3 regions of the Allobosea sp. TBD101 genome follow, and region 1 is predicted to be linked to each of the others. Evidence: riboswitches for the same ligand, from Rfam matches in the RefSeq annotation. Region 1 holds a riboswitch; each other region holds the start of a gene.

Region 1 (5,187 bases):
CTGCCCGATCCGATCGGCGCGCCCCAGGGCATCAGCACCTCGCAACCGGCATCGAGCAGGCGCCCGCCGATAACGAGGTCCTCGGTGGTGTAGGGAAAGACCTTGAAGCCGTCATCGGTGAGGATGCGCGCGGCCTCAACCAGCGCGATCACGTCCGGCTGCAGCGTATCATCCTCGCCGATCACCTCGAGCTTGATCCAGTCGGTGCCGAAGACCTCGCGGGCCATCTGCGCCGTGGTCACTGCCTCCTTGACGGTATGGCAGCCGGCCGTGTTCGGCAGAACCTTGACGCCGAGCTCGCGGATCAGCGCCCAGAAGGCCTGCCCAGCGCCGCCGGAGGATTCCCGGCGCAGCGAGACGGTGACGACCTCAGTGCCGGAGCGCTTCACCGCCTCGGCCAGGATCGCGGGCGACGGGTATTGCGCCGTACCCAGGAAGAGCGGGTTCTGCGGCTCGAAGCCATAGAAGGACGCCATCTCAGCCTCCCTGCATCGGCGCGACGATCTCGACGCGGTCGCCCTCGCTCAGGGCCGTTTCGGCGCGCTTGCGAGCCGGCACGAAATCGCCGTTCACAGCAGTCGCGACGATGCGGCCGCCAAAGCCCAGCTCGGCCAGCGCCTCGGCCAAGGTCTTCGCCGCGACCGTCTGGGGGGCGCCGTTAAGCAGCAATGTCATGCAGCATCTCCAGTGTTGCTTGCGGGTTCAGCACGGCCTCGGTCGCCATCCGCGCCATGGCGGGGCTGAGCAGGAAACCGTGGCGATAGAGCCCGTTGACATGGATCACCCGGCCGCGACGCGTCAGCCGCGGCAGGTTGTCGGGAAAGGCCGGGCGGGCATCGGTGCCGATCTCGACAACCTCCGCTTCGGCGAAAGCGGGATGCAGCGCGTAAGCCGCGCCGAGCAATTCCAGCATGGCGCGCGCGGAGATGCGGCGGCGCTCGCCGCTCTCGACCATCGTCGCGCCAACCATGAAGAGCCCGTCCGCACGCGGTACGATGTAGAGCGGAATGCGCGGATGCAGCAGCCGGACCGGGCGGGACAGGCGGATATCATCGCTCCGCAGCAGCAGCATCTCGCCCTTGACGCCGCGCAGGTCCGGCAGGTCATCGCGCGCCGCCAGCCCCCGGCAGTCGAGGACGATATCGGCATCCAGATCGGCGGGCTCGGCGGCACTGTTGAATTGAATGACGGTGCCGTTCGCGAGCAGCCTCTCGGCAAGCGCAGCGATCGCGAGACGGGGATCGAGATGGCACTCCCCGCCAAAGAACAATCCTCGCGAAAAGCGTCTGGCGAGATCGGGCTCCAGCCCGGAAATGGCCTCGCCGTCGACCTCCTCGAAATGGCTGGTGCGCTGGCCGAACCGGCGCAGTTCCGAGCGATCCCGGCTCGGTGCTACGACGAGCGTGCCATGGCGGGTGACGCCACCGGCATGATGCTCCCACCAATCGGCGGCCTGCTGCCCGAGCCGGACCACCGGCTCCTCGGCGCTCTCGCCCTCACACCAGGGCGCGAGCATGCCGCCGGCATACCAGGAACAAGCCTCGGCGCCGATGCGGGGGCCGCGCTCATGGATGGTTACCCGTGCGCCGCGCGCCAGCAGTTCGGTGGCGCAGGCCAGGCCGACCACGCCGGCGCCGACCACCGCGACATTCAGGCCCGACTGAAGGCGTTGCGCCGTCATGCTCTTCCCTGCTCCCGGAAAGGCAGCGGCCTGGGGCACGATCAAGATGTCTGCCGAAGACCGTTCCCTTCGCCGGCATTACCCGGATCAGGTGCGATGGGTTGACGCGAACCACGTCTCTCAGCCTTTCGGCACCCCAACGGACGGCCTCAATCTAGTGTCTGCCGTGCATCGGGGCAAGGCGAGCTGGCGCAAGGCTCGATTGTGTACTGCGCTGGCTTGCTGCGCGCACGATCAGATCACTCCCTTCACACGGGAGTGCTCTATGGCTCTCTCGGACACATGCACAGGCTGTGCAAAGGAAGTTGCCAACGAGGCTTGTCAAACGGCTCCGCAATCGGGCATAGAGCCTCTCGCCGGAGACGTGGCCGAGAGGCTGAAGGCACTCGTTTGCTAAATGAGCATACCCCACAAGGGTATCGAGGGTTCGAATCCCTCCGTCTCCGCCACTTCCCCTTCGATTTCCCAATCACGTGGATTGGACACGAAAGCAATCTCGCAGAAGAATCGAGAGTGCGTTTGCGCAGCGCCTCGCGAATCTCCGGCCTTCAGGCCGCGGCATGAACCGCTCCTATCCAACGAATGCGTTAGCCTGGCATCTCAAGCTGGGGGTACCGAGCCCTGAAGGCCGCAGAAGACCACGACCTCGCCCTTCTTGACGGAAATGCCACAGTTGGTGAGCGTGAAAATACCGATGCCGTTTCGAGGCGTCTTGCTGCGCTTTCAGGCCGCCGCCCTGTTCTGAAGAACCCTGACCAACCCGCTCAGGCCGGAGCAGATGGCCCAGTAGGCGGCGCCGGCCAAGAGAAGCATCGGGACCAGCGTGCCGTCGCGCTCGCCGATGCTCACCGTGTTGCGGAAGAAATCGCCGAGCGAGATGACGTAGACCAGCGACGTATCCTGGAAAATCACGATGCATTGCGTCAGCATGATCGGCAGCATGGCGCGGAAGGCCTGCGGCAGGATGACGAGGCGCATCGTCTGATAACGGGTCATGCCGAGGGCGGCAGCGGCTTCGAACTGCCCCTTGGACAGGCCGAGAATGCCGGCGCGGATGATCTCCGCGAAGAAGGCCGTTTCGAGCAGGACGAAGGCGACCATGGCCGAGACGAGCCGGATGTCGATGCTTGGGGAAAGGCCGAAGACCGTTCTCAGGACCTGCGGCACGATCAGGAAGAACCAGAGCAGCAGCATCACTAGCGGCACCGCCCTGAAGAGCGCGACATAGCATTTGGCGAAGAGCTGCAGCGGCCTTCGGCCGGAAACGGCGCAGATCGCCAGAACGGTACCGCCGACGATCCCCCCGGCGATCGCGACCAGGGTGACCTGCAGCGTGACTGCGACGCCGGCCCCGATCACGTTCCTGGCGGCGACGATGCTGTCCCAGTCGAGAGCGAACATGTCAGGCTCCCATCATGCCCGGGAGCCGGGAGCGCCGCTGAATCCACTCCATCAGGCGCAGGATGACGACGTTCAGCCCGATATAGGCGAGCGTCACCACGATGAAGGATTCATAGGGCTGCGCCGTGAAATCGACGAGCTGCCGGGCCTGGCCGCTGAGCTCGAGCAGCCCGATGGTCGACGCCACCGCGGAGTTCTTCGAAATGATCAGGAACTCGGAGGTCAAGGGCGGCAGGATGCGCCGGAAGCATTGCGGCAACAGGACGAGACGGAAGGTCTGCAGCCGCGTGAGGCCGAGTGCCTGCGCGGCCTGGACCTGGCCGTCGGGCAAAGCGGCGATTCCGGCGCGGACCTGCTCGCAGATGCGGGCGCCGGTGAAGAAACCGAGCGCCAGCACGGAGACGACGAAGACCTGGGTGCTCGGCGTGATGCTCTTGATCCAGTCGCCGACGGCCGTCGGCAGCACTTCCGGAACGACGAAGAACCAGATGAAGAACTGCACGATCAGCGGCACATTGCGGAAGAGCGAGACATAGGTCGCTCCGACGGCGTCGCAGAGGCGGCTCGGCCAGGCGCGCAGGATGCCGAAGCCGGTGCCGATGACGAGGGCGAGCAGCCATGCCGAAAGCGTCAACGCCGCGGTCAGCAGCAGTCCATGCAGGATCCAGCCGAGATAGGTCGCGGCCTCGCCGGTCGCCACCGGCTGCAACAGGACGCCCCAGTTCCAATTGTAGCCCATGATCCACCCGGCAATGACGGGGCGGGCAAGCCCGCCCCTCAGGTCAATTGAGGATCTTGTCGTTCGGGGCGGCGAAAAGTGCCTTCATGTCGTCCGACAAGGCAAAATCCAGATTGAGCCCGCGCGGCGGGATCGGCGCCCGGAACCACTTGTCGTAGATCGCGACGGCCCTGCCGGAGGTCTGCAGCTCCGCGATCGTCTCGTCGAGCAACGTCTTGAGCTGCACGTCGCCCTTGCGGACCATGCAGCCATAGGCCTCGCGCGATTGCGGCGTGCCGGTGATGACGAACTCGGAAGCGTCCTTCGTCTTGGCGCGCTCGCCGGCGAGAAGGGCATCATCCATCATCATCGCCTTGGCGCGACCGGTCGACAGCATCAGGAAGGACTCGGCATGGTCCTTGGCGCTGATGATGTTCATGCCCATGCCCTGCTCGACATTCATCTTGCGCAGCAGGATCTCGGAGGTCGTGCCGGCGCCGACGACGACGTTCTGGCCCTTGAGATCGGGGAAATCCGCGATGCCGGCGCTCTTGCGGGCGAGCAGGCGCGTGCCGATGACGAAGAAGGTGTTGGAGAAATCGACCTGCTGCTCGCGCGAGGCGTTGTGCGTGGTCGTCGTGCACTCGAAATCGATGGTGCCGTTCTGCAGCAGCGAGATCCGGTTCTGCGAGGTGATCGGCAGCTTGCGGATCTGGAGGTCGGGCTTGCCGAGCTTCGCCTTGATGCGATCGAGGATCGCCGCGGTCAGGTCCATAGAGTAGCCGACCGGATTCTTGCTGTCGTCGTAATAGGAGAACGGGATCGAGGCCTCGCGGTGGCCGATCACCACCACGCCGTCGTCTGCGATCTTCTTCAACGCACCCTCGAGCGGCGCTGTCTGGCTGGAAGCGGCTGCAGGCATCAGCAGCGCGGCCGCGACAGCGGCAGCGCCAAGGTAAGTGGACAGCACCGTCTTCATCTCGATGATCCTCCCTCGCTAAGAACCGACGATCGACGAGACGTCGATCACGTACATCTGCCGCTCATGCTCGTGCATCGAGTCGATGCAGACGCGGCGGCCGTCCTGGCTCCAGCGCGGATGGAGATCGCAGCGGTTCTCCTTCGACAGGGCCGGATCGGTGTAGAAGCTGCCAATGTCGTGCCGGACACCCTTGGCGATGTCATAGAGGATCAGGATCCGCTCGTTGCTGACGGGATCCGGATAGGTGTCGGTCAGGAGCCAGCGCTGGTCGACCGGCGAATAGGTCATGTGGCCGTTCTCGGTCAGCACGTCCCGGCCGATCACGGACACGCCGACCGGGTCGGTATCGGCGTAGAGATGGTAGTGGATCGAGCCGGCATGCGGGCCCCAGACGATGATGTGGCC
Region 2 (5,187 bases), 1.8 Mb from region 1:
CTCATCAACTCATGACCATGCGCGACCGACAGAGCCCGATCCTCCGTCTCGATGCGGTCGACCGCACCGGTGGTGACGCGCACGATATCCCGGCGCAGCGCGAAAAGCGGCTCCAGCACCGCCATTTCCGTGGCATTGCCACGCACCAGCACATCGAACAGCGCCAGCACGTCGCCGACCAGCCGCAGCCGCAAGGGCGAGAGCTCGACGAAGACCGGGTCGAGCACCAGCGGAATGCGGCGCTCCCGCGCGACGCCGACCAGCTTGGGAATGGCGCGCTCGCCTTCGAGGCTGAGCGTGCCGAGATTGATCAGGATCGCGCCCGCCCCGGCCGCAACGGCCTCGACCTCGTCGAGATGGCTTGCCATCGAAGGCACGGCCCCGACGGCCAGCAGCATGTTGGCGGTAACGTTCTGCGCCACTGTATTGGTCAGGCAGTGGACGCGCGGGCGGCGCCTGGCCACCCGCGCGAGGATCGATGCGACGCTGGCTGCGTCGAGCTTTTCGCTGAAACCGCTCATTCAGCAGCAGGTAGATAGATACTCCCGCCCTTGTCGAGGAATTCCTTCGACTTCGCCGCCATACCTTCCGCGGCCATGGCTTCAAGGCTCGCCCGCTCGTTGTCGCTCATCGCCAGCACCTCGGCGCGCAGATCCTGCGTGATCTTCATCGAGCAGAATTTCGGCCCGCACATCGAGCAGAAATGCGCGACCTTGTGGGCGTCCTTCGGCAGCGTCTCGTCATGGAACTCCCGCGCCGTGTCGGGGTCGAGCGCCAGGTTGAACTGATCCTCCCAGCGGAAATCGAAACGGGCGCGCGAGAGCGCATCGTCACGAATCTTCGCGGCCGGATGGCCCTTGGCAAGATCGGCGGCGTGCGCCGCGATGCGGTAGGTGATGACGCCGGTCTTGACGTCGTCGCGATTGGGCAGACCCAGATGCTCCTTCGGCGTGACGTAGCAGAGCATGGCGCAGCCATACCAGCCGATCATCGCCGCGCCGATGCCGGAGGTGATGTGATCGTAGCCCGGCGCGATGTCGGTCGTCAGCGGTCCGAGCGTGTAGAAGGGCGCCTCGCCGCATTCGCGCAGCTGCTTGTCCATGTTCTCCTTGATCTTGTGCATCGGCACATGGCCGGGGCCCTCAATCATCACCTGGCAGCCTTTCTGCCATGCGATGTTGGTGAGTTCCCCCAGCGTCTCCAGTTCGGCGAACTGGGCGCGGTCATTGGCGTCGGCGATCGAGCCCGGACGCAGGCCGTCGCCCAGCGAGAACGAGACGTCGTAGCGGCGCATGATCTCGCAGATCTCGTCGAAACGCTCGTAGAGGAAGCTCTCGCGATGATGCGCCAGGCACCAGCGCGCCATGATCGAGCCCCCGCGCGAGACGATGCCGGTGACCCGCGATGCAGTGAGGGGGACGTAAGGCAGCCGGACGCCGGCATGGATGGTGAAATAGTCGACGCCCTGCTCGGCCTGCTCGATCAGCGTGTCCTTGAACACCTCCCAGTCGAGCTTGATCGGATCGCCGCCGACCTTTTCCAGCGCCTGATAGATCGGAACCGTGCCGATCGGCACGGGTGAATTCCGCAGGATCCAGGAGCGGATATTGTGGATGTTGCGGCCGGTGGAGAGGTCCATCACCGTGTCGGCACCCCAGCGGATCGCCCAGACCAGCTTCTCGACCTCCTCGGCCGCGCCGGAGGTGACGGCCGAATTGCCGATATTGGCGTTGATCTTGACCAGGAAATTGCGGCCGATCGCCATCGGCTCCAGCTCGGGGTGGTTGATGTTCGCGGGGATGATGGCGCGGCCGCGCGCGATCTCCTCGCGGACGAATTCCGGCGTGACGAATTCCGGCACGTTGGCGCCGAAGCTCTCGCCATCGGCATGGCGCTCCCGCGCGCCCTCCAGCATGGCGGCGCGGCCGAGATTCTCGCGATGGGCGACATAGATCATCTCGGGGGTGACGATGCCGGCCTTGGCGAATTCGTACTGCGTCGTCATCTGGCCAGGCTTCGCCTGCAGGATCGGGCGCTCAGCCGGGCAGGCCGGCACGAGCTGCTCGGCGGAGATGTGGCCGTTATCGGCGGCGGTGACAGCACGGCCGGGGACTTGCTCGAAGCCGCGTGCGTCGAGCCAGGCGCGACGCGGCTGGACGAGGCCGGCATTGAGATCGATCTTCGCGTCGGTCTCGGTGAAGGGGCCGGAGGGGTCGTAGAGGCGCACCGGCGGCTCGGCATCGGTCGTCAGCACGACCTCGCGGAAGGGCACGCGCATCTCGGGATGCTCGGGCGCGGCGACATAGATCTTGCGCGAGCCGATGATCGGCCCGGTCGTGACGCTCTGGGGAGCGGTCTTGACGCTGTTCTTCTGGGGTTTGGTGTGGGCATTCATAGGGGGATCTCCTCCTTGGTACAGGTCAGGAGATCCGGCGTCGAAGCGGTTCAAGCGCTGTGATGCGGGTGCAGGCCAAGGCTGCACCGCGTTCCAGTCCCTCCGCCGGTATGACCCGGATCAGGTTCGATGGGTTCAGCTTCGAAAGCCGTCTCAGCCCTTGCGGGCACCCCTCGGAACACTGGCGAGGTTAGGCGTAGCGCCGCCGCTTGGCAACGGGCTGCAAGCATACCTCCCAGACCAACTGGTGGAGTATCCCGCAGCCCTCATCCTGAGGAGCGCCGCAGGCGCGTCCCGAAGGATGGTCCAGATCGTTCGGGAGCCTCCTGAAGCATCCTTCGAGACGCCGCTGACGCGGCTCCTCAGGATGAGGGCTGCCCATTTTCAAACAGGTTGTAGAGGAGAAGGAATGGCTCAGGCGGTCCGGTCGACCAGCGTGCCCTGCCCGGCTGGCAGCATCGCCTGCGTCTGCTCGACGCTCTGCTGTAGCATGGCGACGAGGCTCTGCTCGGCCTGCGCATTCTGCTTGAGCATTTCGGCCGACAGCGCCTGCTGCGTCGAGGCGGCCTGCATCGTGACGATGCTGCTGGCGAGGGAAACGGCGTCGCTCATGGCCGCACCCTAGTCGGGCAACCCTACCAAATCCTCAACCCGGCCGCTCAAGGTGCGATGATCGAGGGCACGGGCTTCGGCATCGGCGGATCACGCTCGGACCGAATCTGCGCCTTGTCCCCGCGAGTTCCACGCTTCTCGTCCCGTGGCGCCGCGCTGTTGGGCATCGGCGGGCGCGCCACCTCGCCCGAGCGCGGCACCAGCGGCACGCCGGGAGCGCGCTGCCTTGCCGGGGGAGGCGCGGTCTGGACCTGCGCCGAAACTGCAATGGGCATGCCGGCAACAAGCGCCGCAGCGATGACCTGGACAAGCTTTCTCATGGCGGCATCTCCCCTCGGCTATCCTCCGGAAACAAAACAGGCGCAGGGAACGGGGGTTCCCTGCGCCTGATAAAGAACGGGGCTGCTTCGAGAGCACCCCCGCCCGGTCGTTACTGGTTCTGGCCGCTGAGCAGCGGCGTGATGCGCCGGAGCGTGACGCGCCGGTTCTCGCGCGAAGCATCCTGCGTGTTCACCTTCAGATATTGCTCGCCATAGCCCTGGGTCGTCAGGTTTTCCGGCGGGATCTGGAAGTCGCGCGTCAGGATCTCCGCAACCGACTGCGCGCGGCGATCGGAGAGCGAGAGATTGTCGACATCGGCGCCGACGGCGTCGGTGTGGCCCTCGACGAGGAAGACCTCGTTGGGTGAGCGCTGCAGGGCGCGCTTCACCGAATCCGCGATCACCGACAAGCGCCGCGCCTGATCCTGCCCGACCTGCCAGGAACCGGTATCGAAGTTGATCGTGTCGATATCGACGCTGCGCATGCGAGCACGCAGGTCCGGCGAATAACGGACCTCGTCCAGCGTGTAGCGGCGCGGGATCGCGCCGATCGGCGGGGCGATGATCGTCTCGTAGATCAGATCCTCGTCGGCCCGGTCCGCATCGACGATATAGCGCTCGCGCGGCATCGGCAGCGGCGGCGGCGGCAGCACCACGACATCGTCGGCGAAGCGGCCCGGACGGTCGCGCAGCGTGTTGTCGATGATGATCACCTCGCGGTTGTCGCGGTCGATGCGGGTGCGGCGGATCAGCCGGCCCTCCTCGTCCGTGACGGTGACGATGCGCGTGCCGTCCGGCCGCTCGAAGATCGTGCGGTTCTCGTCGCCGCGGCGCTCGGAACGACCCTGCCAGCCGAGATCGCGGAAGCGCTGGTCCTCGTCGCGGCGGATGATGGCGCGGCCGTCATCGTCGCGGATGATGGTGCGGCCGGGCTCGCGGATGATGGTGACGTCACCCTCGCGCCGTTCCTCGCGGCGGCTGCGGATATCCTCGAAGCGCTGCGCACCCTGCGCGGCCATGATGCCGCCGATGACGCCGGCACCGAGGCCGATCGCTCCGGCCACGCCCGGCGAGATGCCGCCGCGGCGGCCCTCACGCTGGGGCGGCTGGCCGGGAGCGACGCCGGGCTGACCGGGAACAGGGGCGACACCGGGTTGTGCCGGCGCAGCCGTCCCCGGTGCTCCGCCGGACGGCATGCCGGGAGCGGGCCGCCCGACCTGGCCGGGCGCCGCGCCCGCAGGCGGGGTCGGAGCCGTGGCGCCGGGCTGAGCCGGGGCGAGAGTTGGAGCGCCGGGAGCGCCAACCGCAGGCGTGCCCGGCGCCGGGCGCGAGGGCTGGACCGGAGCAGCGCCGGCGGGCGGGGGTGGTGTCGGAGCGGCCGTTCCCGGCTGTGCTGGAGCGGCGGGAGCGGCAGGTTGAGGCGCCAGAGTCGAAGGCTGCTGAGAGGGTGCAGCCGAAGGCGGAACGGTCGGGCCACCGCGCGGAACGGCCGAGGGCGGCGCGCCGGCTCCGGGCTGTGACGGAGCAGCGGGCGCCGTCGCAGGAGGCGCTCCGGTTGGGCGGGGCTGGGTCGGCGCAGCCGAGGGCGGAACGGCCGGGCCGCCGCGCGGAACCGCCGAGGGCTGCGTGCCGGCTCCGGGCTGTGACGGAGCCGTGGGCGCTGTGGCAGGCGGCGCTCCGGTCGGACGGAGCTGGGTCGGCGCAGCCGAGGGCGGAACCGCAGGACCACCACGCGGAGCGACCGACGGCGGCGCGCCGGCGCCCGGCTGAGGCACGACACGCGGGACGGTCTGCTCGACCGGCGGGCGCGGCGGTGTCGGGCGGGCTGCCGGGGCTTCGCTGGGCGAGGGCGCGGTACGA
Region 3 (5,187 bases), 1.1 Mb from region 1:
CGCGACATGGACGACGCTCCAGGGATCGGAGGGTTCGCCGAGAAGCTCCGCGGCGCCGTCCATCGCGCGCGTCTCCTGCGCGCCGCGCCACGATGCGATCGAAGCCGCTTCGCCTTGCGAAAGCGCGCGGCGCGGATAGCGGGAGGCGAGGGCGGCAAGCTCCTGCGCTACGTAGCGCGCGAACTCCGAAGGACCGACCTTGCCGCCGCGCTCGACGAAGAGCATCTGCGGCGAGTAACAGCCCTGCTGTTCGTAGCGGGTGACGTCATGGGCCGCGAGCCGGGCGAGCGCCGGGGCCTTGCGGCTGTCGAGCGCCTCGCGTGCGATGACGCCGAAGCCGATCTTGTGGCCATGCGGCAGGAAGCGGGTGGTGATCGGCAGCTTCGCGCGCAGGGTCGTGAGCGTCTCGTTGCCGCCATAGGCCATGACGGTGTCAGCCGCGCGCAGGAAGACCGGCTCGGCCGCCGCTTCGCCGCCCTTCCACCAGGTGATGGCAAGGCATTCGCCGATCTCGGGATCGATCTCGGCGAGCAGGCTTGCGAACCAGCCCGCCGTCAGCGGCTCGGCCGAAGCGAGCTTGCCGATGCTGCCGGCCTTGACCAGCAGGCCGCAGATCAGGCTCCAGAGCGAGAGCGCGGGAACATTGCCGGCCCAGACATGGAGCAGCAAGTCTGGGCCATAGGCGCGCAGATAACCGCCCTTGGGCGTCGGCTGAAAACCGTCGAGCATGCCGGGATTGGCGAAATCCTCGGCCAGGAAGCGCAGCAACTGCGGCTTGCGGAAGGTCTTGAGATAGCCGGTGAGGCCGAGCCGGACCGTCTCGCGATCATAGCCGGTGACGATCGGCAGCAGGTGTTCCGCCTTGCGCCGCAGCGGGTGCTCACGGTCGAGCAGGCGCGCGATGGCTGCGTCGATCGCGGTGATGATGCGCGCGGTCTCCATCCGCTTCAGCCGGGCGCGGGCCTTTTCGCGCACATGCGCGCAGAGCGCAGCGGCTTGCGCCTCGTCCAGCTCCGGCAGCGCGATGGTAGCGCTTTCGCCCCAGGCGCTGTGGCTGACTTCGCGCCAGCGCAAAGTCCTGGCGTTCAGGCCCGGCAGATGGCCCGCATGCTCGATCACTGGCTTCAGCCTCGTGCCGCTGCGAGGAATTCGGCGACCGCGACCGAGCAGCCCTTCGAGGCCTCGCCGTCGACGCGGCCGAGCAGCTTGAAACCGCCCGGCACGATCTCGCCGGCATCCTCGGTCAGGATCGCCGCGACGCAGTTGAAATGGGCGAGGTCGTGATGGATGATCACGCCGCGCTGGCCCTCGGGCAGGTCGGTGCCCGTCAACGGATCGACGACGCGGCTGCGGATCCAGTGCGGCCCGGATTTGACCGACGGGCAGACGGCGTTGCCGTCGTCATAGAGCTGCGAGCTCAGCTCGGTCATCCCGTACATGTTGATGCAGGACGAGCGCGGCACTCCGAAGGCGGCACTGAGTCCGTCATAGAATTCGTCGGGTCCGAGTTCGCGCGACTGGCCCTTGAAGCCGCCGGTGTCGAGGATGCGGCTGCCTTCCGGCAGGGCGAAGCGCCGGCCGCTCGCGGCGAGTGCGTCCAGCACGGGAACGAAGGAGTAGCTCGCGCCGAGCAAGGCATAGGGTTCGCCGCTCTTCTCCGCCTGCTCCAGCGCCGACAGAAGACCGCCCAGATCGAGACCCGCCGCGTTGATGAAGGTTTGCGAGTCCGGCGTGCCGCATTCGCGCTTGGCGAGCGAGAGATAGGTGGCGAGCGAGGAGTTCGGCAGCTCCGCCTCGTCGGGGAAGAGGATGCCCATGCGGATGCGCTCGCGGCCCTGCATGAAGCGCGCGCGGAAATTCACCAGCATCGAGCGCCGCCAGACGTCGAGCGTCGGGTGATAGCTGCGCCCGCGGATGCCCTGAGTTGTGCCGCTCGTCATGAAGACATGGCTGGCCTTCTCCGGCGGGCTGCAGCTCAGCGTCAGGTCCTTGAAGGCGGTGATCGGCACGGCCGGAATATCGCGCCAGCGCCGGACGGAGAGCGGCGTGCGGCCGCGCTGCAGGCAGAAGCGCTTATAGGGCTCGTTGTTGCGGAACTGATAGGCGAAGACCTTCAGCGCCATCGCCTCGAACTCGGCTTCCGATGCATCGGGAAGCGCGATGAACGCCAGGAGCGCCGCGATGATCTCGGCTTGCGTCACTTGAAAGCCCACTCCGTTCCGGCGCCGACGGACAAGCCGGAAGCGTCGTTCGCAACAGGATCATCTGCGCAAGCTGGAATCAGGGCCTTGGGTGGCCGCATGTCCCGCATCCCTACGCCGGTATGATCCGGATCAGGTTCGGAGGGTCACCGCGTTGCTCGGGCTCGAAAGCCCGGCCGGCGGAATCTCAGCCTCCTAGCGAGGCCCCCCTGGGAACGGATGCAGATGACGAGCGGCAGTGCCTGCTGTCAAGCGATAACGGAGCGGGGCGGGTATCCCCGTGAACGGGGCGTCAGCCGGCGATGTCCTTGGCCATGCGCAGGAGATACTGGCCGTAATCGCCCTTGGCGAGTTTTTCGCCGAGTAAGGTGAGCTGCGCTGCGGAGATCCAGCCCTGTCGCGCCGCGATCTCCTCCGGGCAGGCGATGCGCAGGCCCTGGCGGCTTTCGAGCGTGCGGACGAACTCGCCCGCTTCCAGGAGGCTGTCGGGCGTGCCGGTATCGAGCCAGGCGAAGCCGCGGCCCATCGATTCAACCGAGAGCGCGCCGCGTTCGAGATAGATGCGATTGACGTCGGTGATCTCGAGTTCGCCGCGCGGCGAGGGCTTGAGGCTCCGGGCGATCTCCACGACCTCGGCATCGTAGAAATACAAGCCCGTGACGGCCCAGTTCGACTTCGGGACCTTCGGTTTCTCCTCGATCGAGATCGCCTTGCCGGCCTTGTCGAATTCGACGACGCCATAACGCTCGGGGTCGCGGACATGATAGGCGAAGACGGTCGCGCCACTGCTGCGGGCCGTCGCCCGGGCCATCATCCCCGGCAGGCTGTGGCCGTAATAGAGGTTGTCGCCGAGGATCAGCGCGGAGGATTCGCCGGCAACGAACCCGGCGCCGATCTGATAGGCCTGCGCCAGCCCGCCCGGATGCGGCTGCTCGGCATAGGTCAGGCTCATGCCCCAGTCCGAGCCGTCGCCGAGCAGGCGCCTGAAGTTCGGCAGGTCGTGGGGTGTCGAGATGATCAGCACCTCGCGGATGCCGGCGAGCATCAGCGTCGAGAGCGGGTAGTAGATCATCGGCTTGTCGTAGACAGGCAGGAGCTGCTTCGACATCGCCAGCGTCATCGGGTGCAGGCGCGTGCCGGAACCGCCGGCCAGGATGATGCCCTTCATCGTTACCTCTGATCCTTGGCCTGATCTTTGAGAAGCCGCGCGACGCAAGGCCGGAGCGAGCTTTGCCATTCGGGCAACCGCACGTCATGGGCAAGCGCAAGCTTGCCGCAATCGAGCCGGGAATTGGCGGGCCGGCGCGCTGGCGTCGGATAATCCGTCGTCGCGATGCGCTTGATCCGGACCGGCTTGCCGCCCTGCCGCTCGCGCTCGGCGAAGATCGCTTCGGCGACATCGGCCCAGACGGCCTCGCCCGCCGCGCTCATATGGAACACGCCGCGTAAGCCGGCCTCGTCTGTCCGCTGGGTCAGGTTGCGCGCGACGGTGAAGATCGCATCGGCGATGTCGAGCGCGCTGGTCGGGCATCCCGCCTGATCGGCGACGACGCCGACCTCGTCGCGCGTCTCGGCGAGGCGCAGCATCGTCTTGACGAAGTTCTTGCCGAAGGGGCTGTAGATCCAGGCCGTGCGCAGGATCGCATGGTTCCCGGTGGCCGCCGCGACCGTCTGCTCGCCGGCGAGCTTGCTCGCGCCATAGGCCGATATCGGGCCGGTCGGGTCGTCTTCGCGATAGGGCCGGTCGAGCGCGCCGTCGAAGACATAGTCGGTCGAAAGCTGGATCATGGGAATGCCCAGTGCCGCCGCGGCGCGTGCCGCTTCGCCGGCGGCCTCGCCATTGACGCGCATGGCGAGTTCCGGCTCGCTTTCGGCCTGATCCACGGCCGTATAGGCGGCGGTGTTGACGATGACGTCGGGCCTGGCTGAGCGGAGGGCCGGCGCGACCGTCTTCGGGATAGCGAGGTCGATATCCGGGCGGCGCAGCGCGATGACCTCGACGCCAACAGGCACGCGCTCCAGCATGGCGCAGACGACTTGGCCGGTCCAACCGGTGACGGCGATGCGGAGTGTCATCAGTCGAAATAACGCAGCATCTCGGCGAAACGCGGGTGCTTGCGGTCCTTGTCGGAGAGGGTGAGTTCGGAGAGCGGCAGGCGCCAGTCGATGCCGAGCGCCGGATCGTCAAAAGCGAGCCCGTGGTCGTTCTGGGGCGCGTAAGGAGCGGTGACCTTGTAGAGCACCTCGGTATCCGGCTCCAGCGTGACGAAGCCATGGGCGAAGCCGATGGGGACCAGCAGCTGTTTCCAGTTCTCGGCGGAAAGCTCGACCGCGACATGCTTGCCGAAAGTCGGGGACGAGGCGCGGATATCGACGGCGACATCGAGGATGCGCCCGCGCGTGACCCGCACCAGCTTGTCCTGAGCGAAGGGCGCCGACTGGAAATGCAGGCCGCGCAGCGTGCCGACGGGGGCCGACAGCGACTGGTTGTCCTGCACGAAATCGAGATCGAGCCCGGCGTCGGCAAAGGCCTTGCGGTTCCAGGTTTCCGAGAAGAAGCCGCGATGGTCGCCGAACTTCTTCGGCGTGACGATCTTGACGGCCGGGATCGCCGTTTCCTCGACGCTCAGCATGCTCCGGTCTCCGCTCAGGCCGCGCCGAGGCGTTCGCCACGATAGACGCCGGAACGGATATCGCCCCACCATCCGGGATTGGCGAGATACCATTCGACGGTGCGGCGCAAGCCCGTCTCGAAGGTTTCCTTCGGCGTCCAGCCGAGCTCGCGGCCGATCTTGCCGGCATCGATCGCATAGCGCGCATCATGGCCCGGCCGGTCGGTGACGTAAGCGATCAGGCGCTCGCGCGAGCCCTTGGGATCGGGCCGCAGCTCGTCGAGGAGGGCGCAGATGGTCTTGACCACCTCGATATTGGTCTTCTCGTTATGGCCGCCGATATTGTAGCTCTCGCCCAGCTTGCCGGCGGTCGC

What was found. Region 1 has a riboswitch for thiamine pyrophosphate ahead of thiO (glycine oxidase ThiO). Riboswitches for the same ligand answer to the same signal wherever they lie in the genome.
Region 2: it holds a riboswitch for thiamine pyrophosphate, as region 1 does, so the genes downstream of both, thiC (phosphomethylpyrimidine synthase ThiC) here and thiO (glycine oxidase ThiO) in region 1, are expected to answer to the same signal.
Region 3: it holds a riboswitch for thiamine pyrophosphate, as region 1 does, so the genes downstream of both, AC6RIC_RS23195 (LuxE/PaaK family acyltransferase) here and thiO (glycine oxidase ThiO) in region 1, are expected to answer to the same signal.

The regions. Positions count from the first base shown of each region.
Region 1 covers NZ_CM187543.1:3,708,853-3,714,039, forward strand. Annotated here, with positions in the region: gene AC6RIC_RS18040 (thiazole synthase) at 1-476, opposite strand, end outside; gene thiS (sulfur carrier protein ThiS) at 478-675, opposite strand; gene thiO (glycine oxidase ThiO) at 659-1,654, opposite strand; TPP riboswitch at 1,729-1,830, opposite strand; tRNA gene AC6RIC_RS18055 (tRNA-Ser) at 2,040-2,130, shown strand; gene AC6RIC_RS18060 (ABC transporter permease subunit) at 2,405-3,082, opposite strand; gene AC6RIC_RS18065 (amino acid ABC transporter permease) at 3,084-3,821, opposite strand; gene AC6RIC_RS18070 (glutamate/aspartate ABC transporter substrate-binding protein) at 3,865-4,779, opposite strand; gene AC6RIC_RS18075 (hypothetical protein) at 4,798-5,187, opposite strand, start outside.
Region 2 covers NZ_CM187543.1:5,531,130-5,536,316, forward strand. Annotated here, with positions in the region: gene AC6RIC_RS26720 (hydroxyethylthiazole kinase) at 1-521, opposite strand, end outside; gene thiC (phosphomethylpyrimidine synthase ThiC) at 518-2,395, opposite strand; TPP riboswitch at 2,475-2,579, opposite strand; gene AC6RIC_RS26730 (hypothetical protein) at 2,810-3,007, opposite strand; gene AC6RIC_RS26735 (hypothetical protein) at 3,055-3,327, opposite strand; gene AC6RIC_RS00005 (polysaccharide deacetylase family protein) at 3,438-5,187, opposite strand, start outside.
Region 3 covers NZ_CM187543.1:4,767,045-4,772,231, reverse strand. Annotated here, with positions in the region: gene AC6RIC_RS23200 (acyl-CoA reductase) at 1-1,119, opposite strand, end outside; gene AC6RIC_RS23195 (LuxE/PaaK family acyltransferase) at 1,125-2,201, opposite strand; TPP riboswitch at 2,294-2,422, opposite strand; gene rfbA (glucose-1-phosphate thymidylyltransferase RfbA) at 2,494-3,369, opposite strand; gene rfbD (dTDP-4-dehydrorhamnose reductase) at 3,372-4,277, opposite strand; gene rfbC (dTDP-4-dehydrorhamnose 3,5-epimerase) at 4,277-4,834, opposite strand; gene rfbB (dTDP-glucose 4,6-dehydratase) at 4,849-5,187, opposite strand, start outside.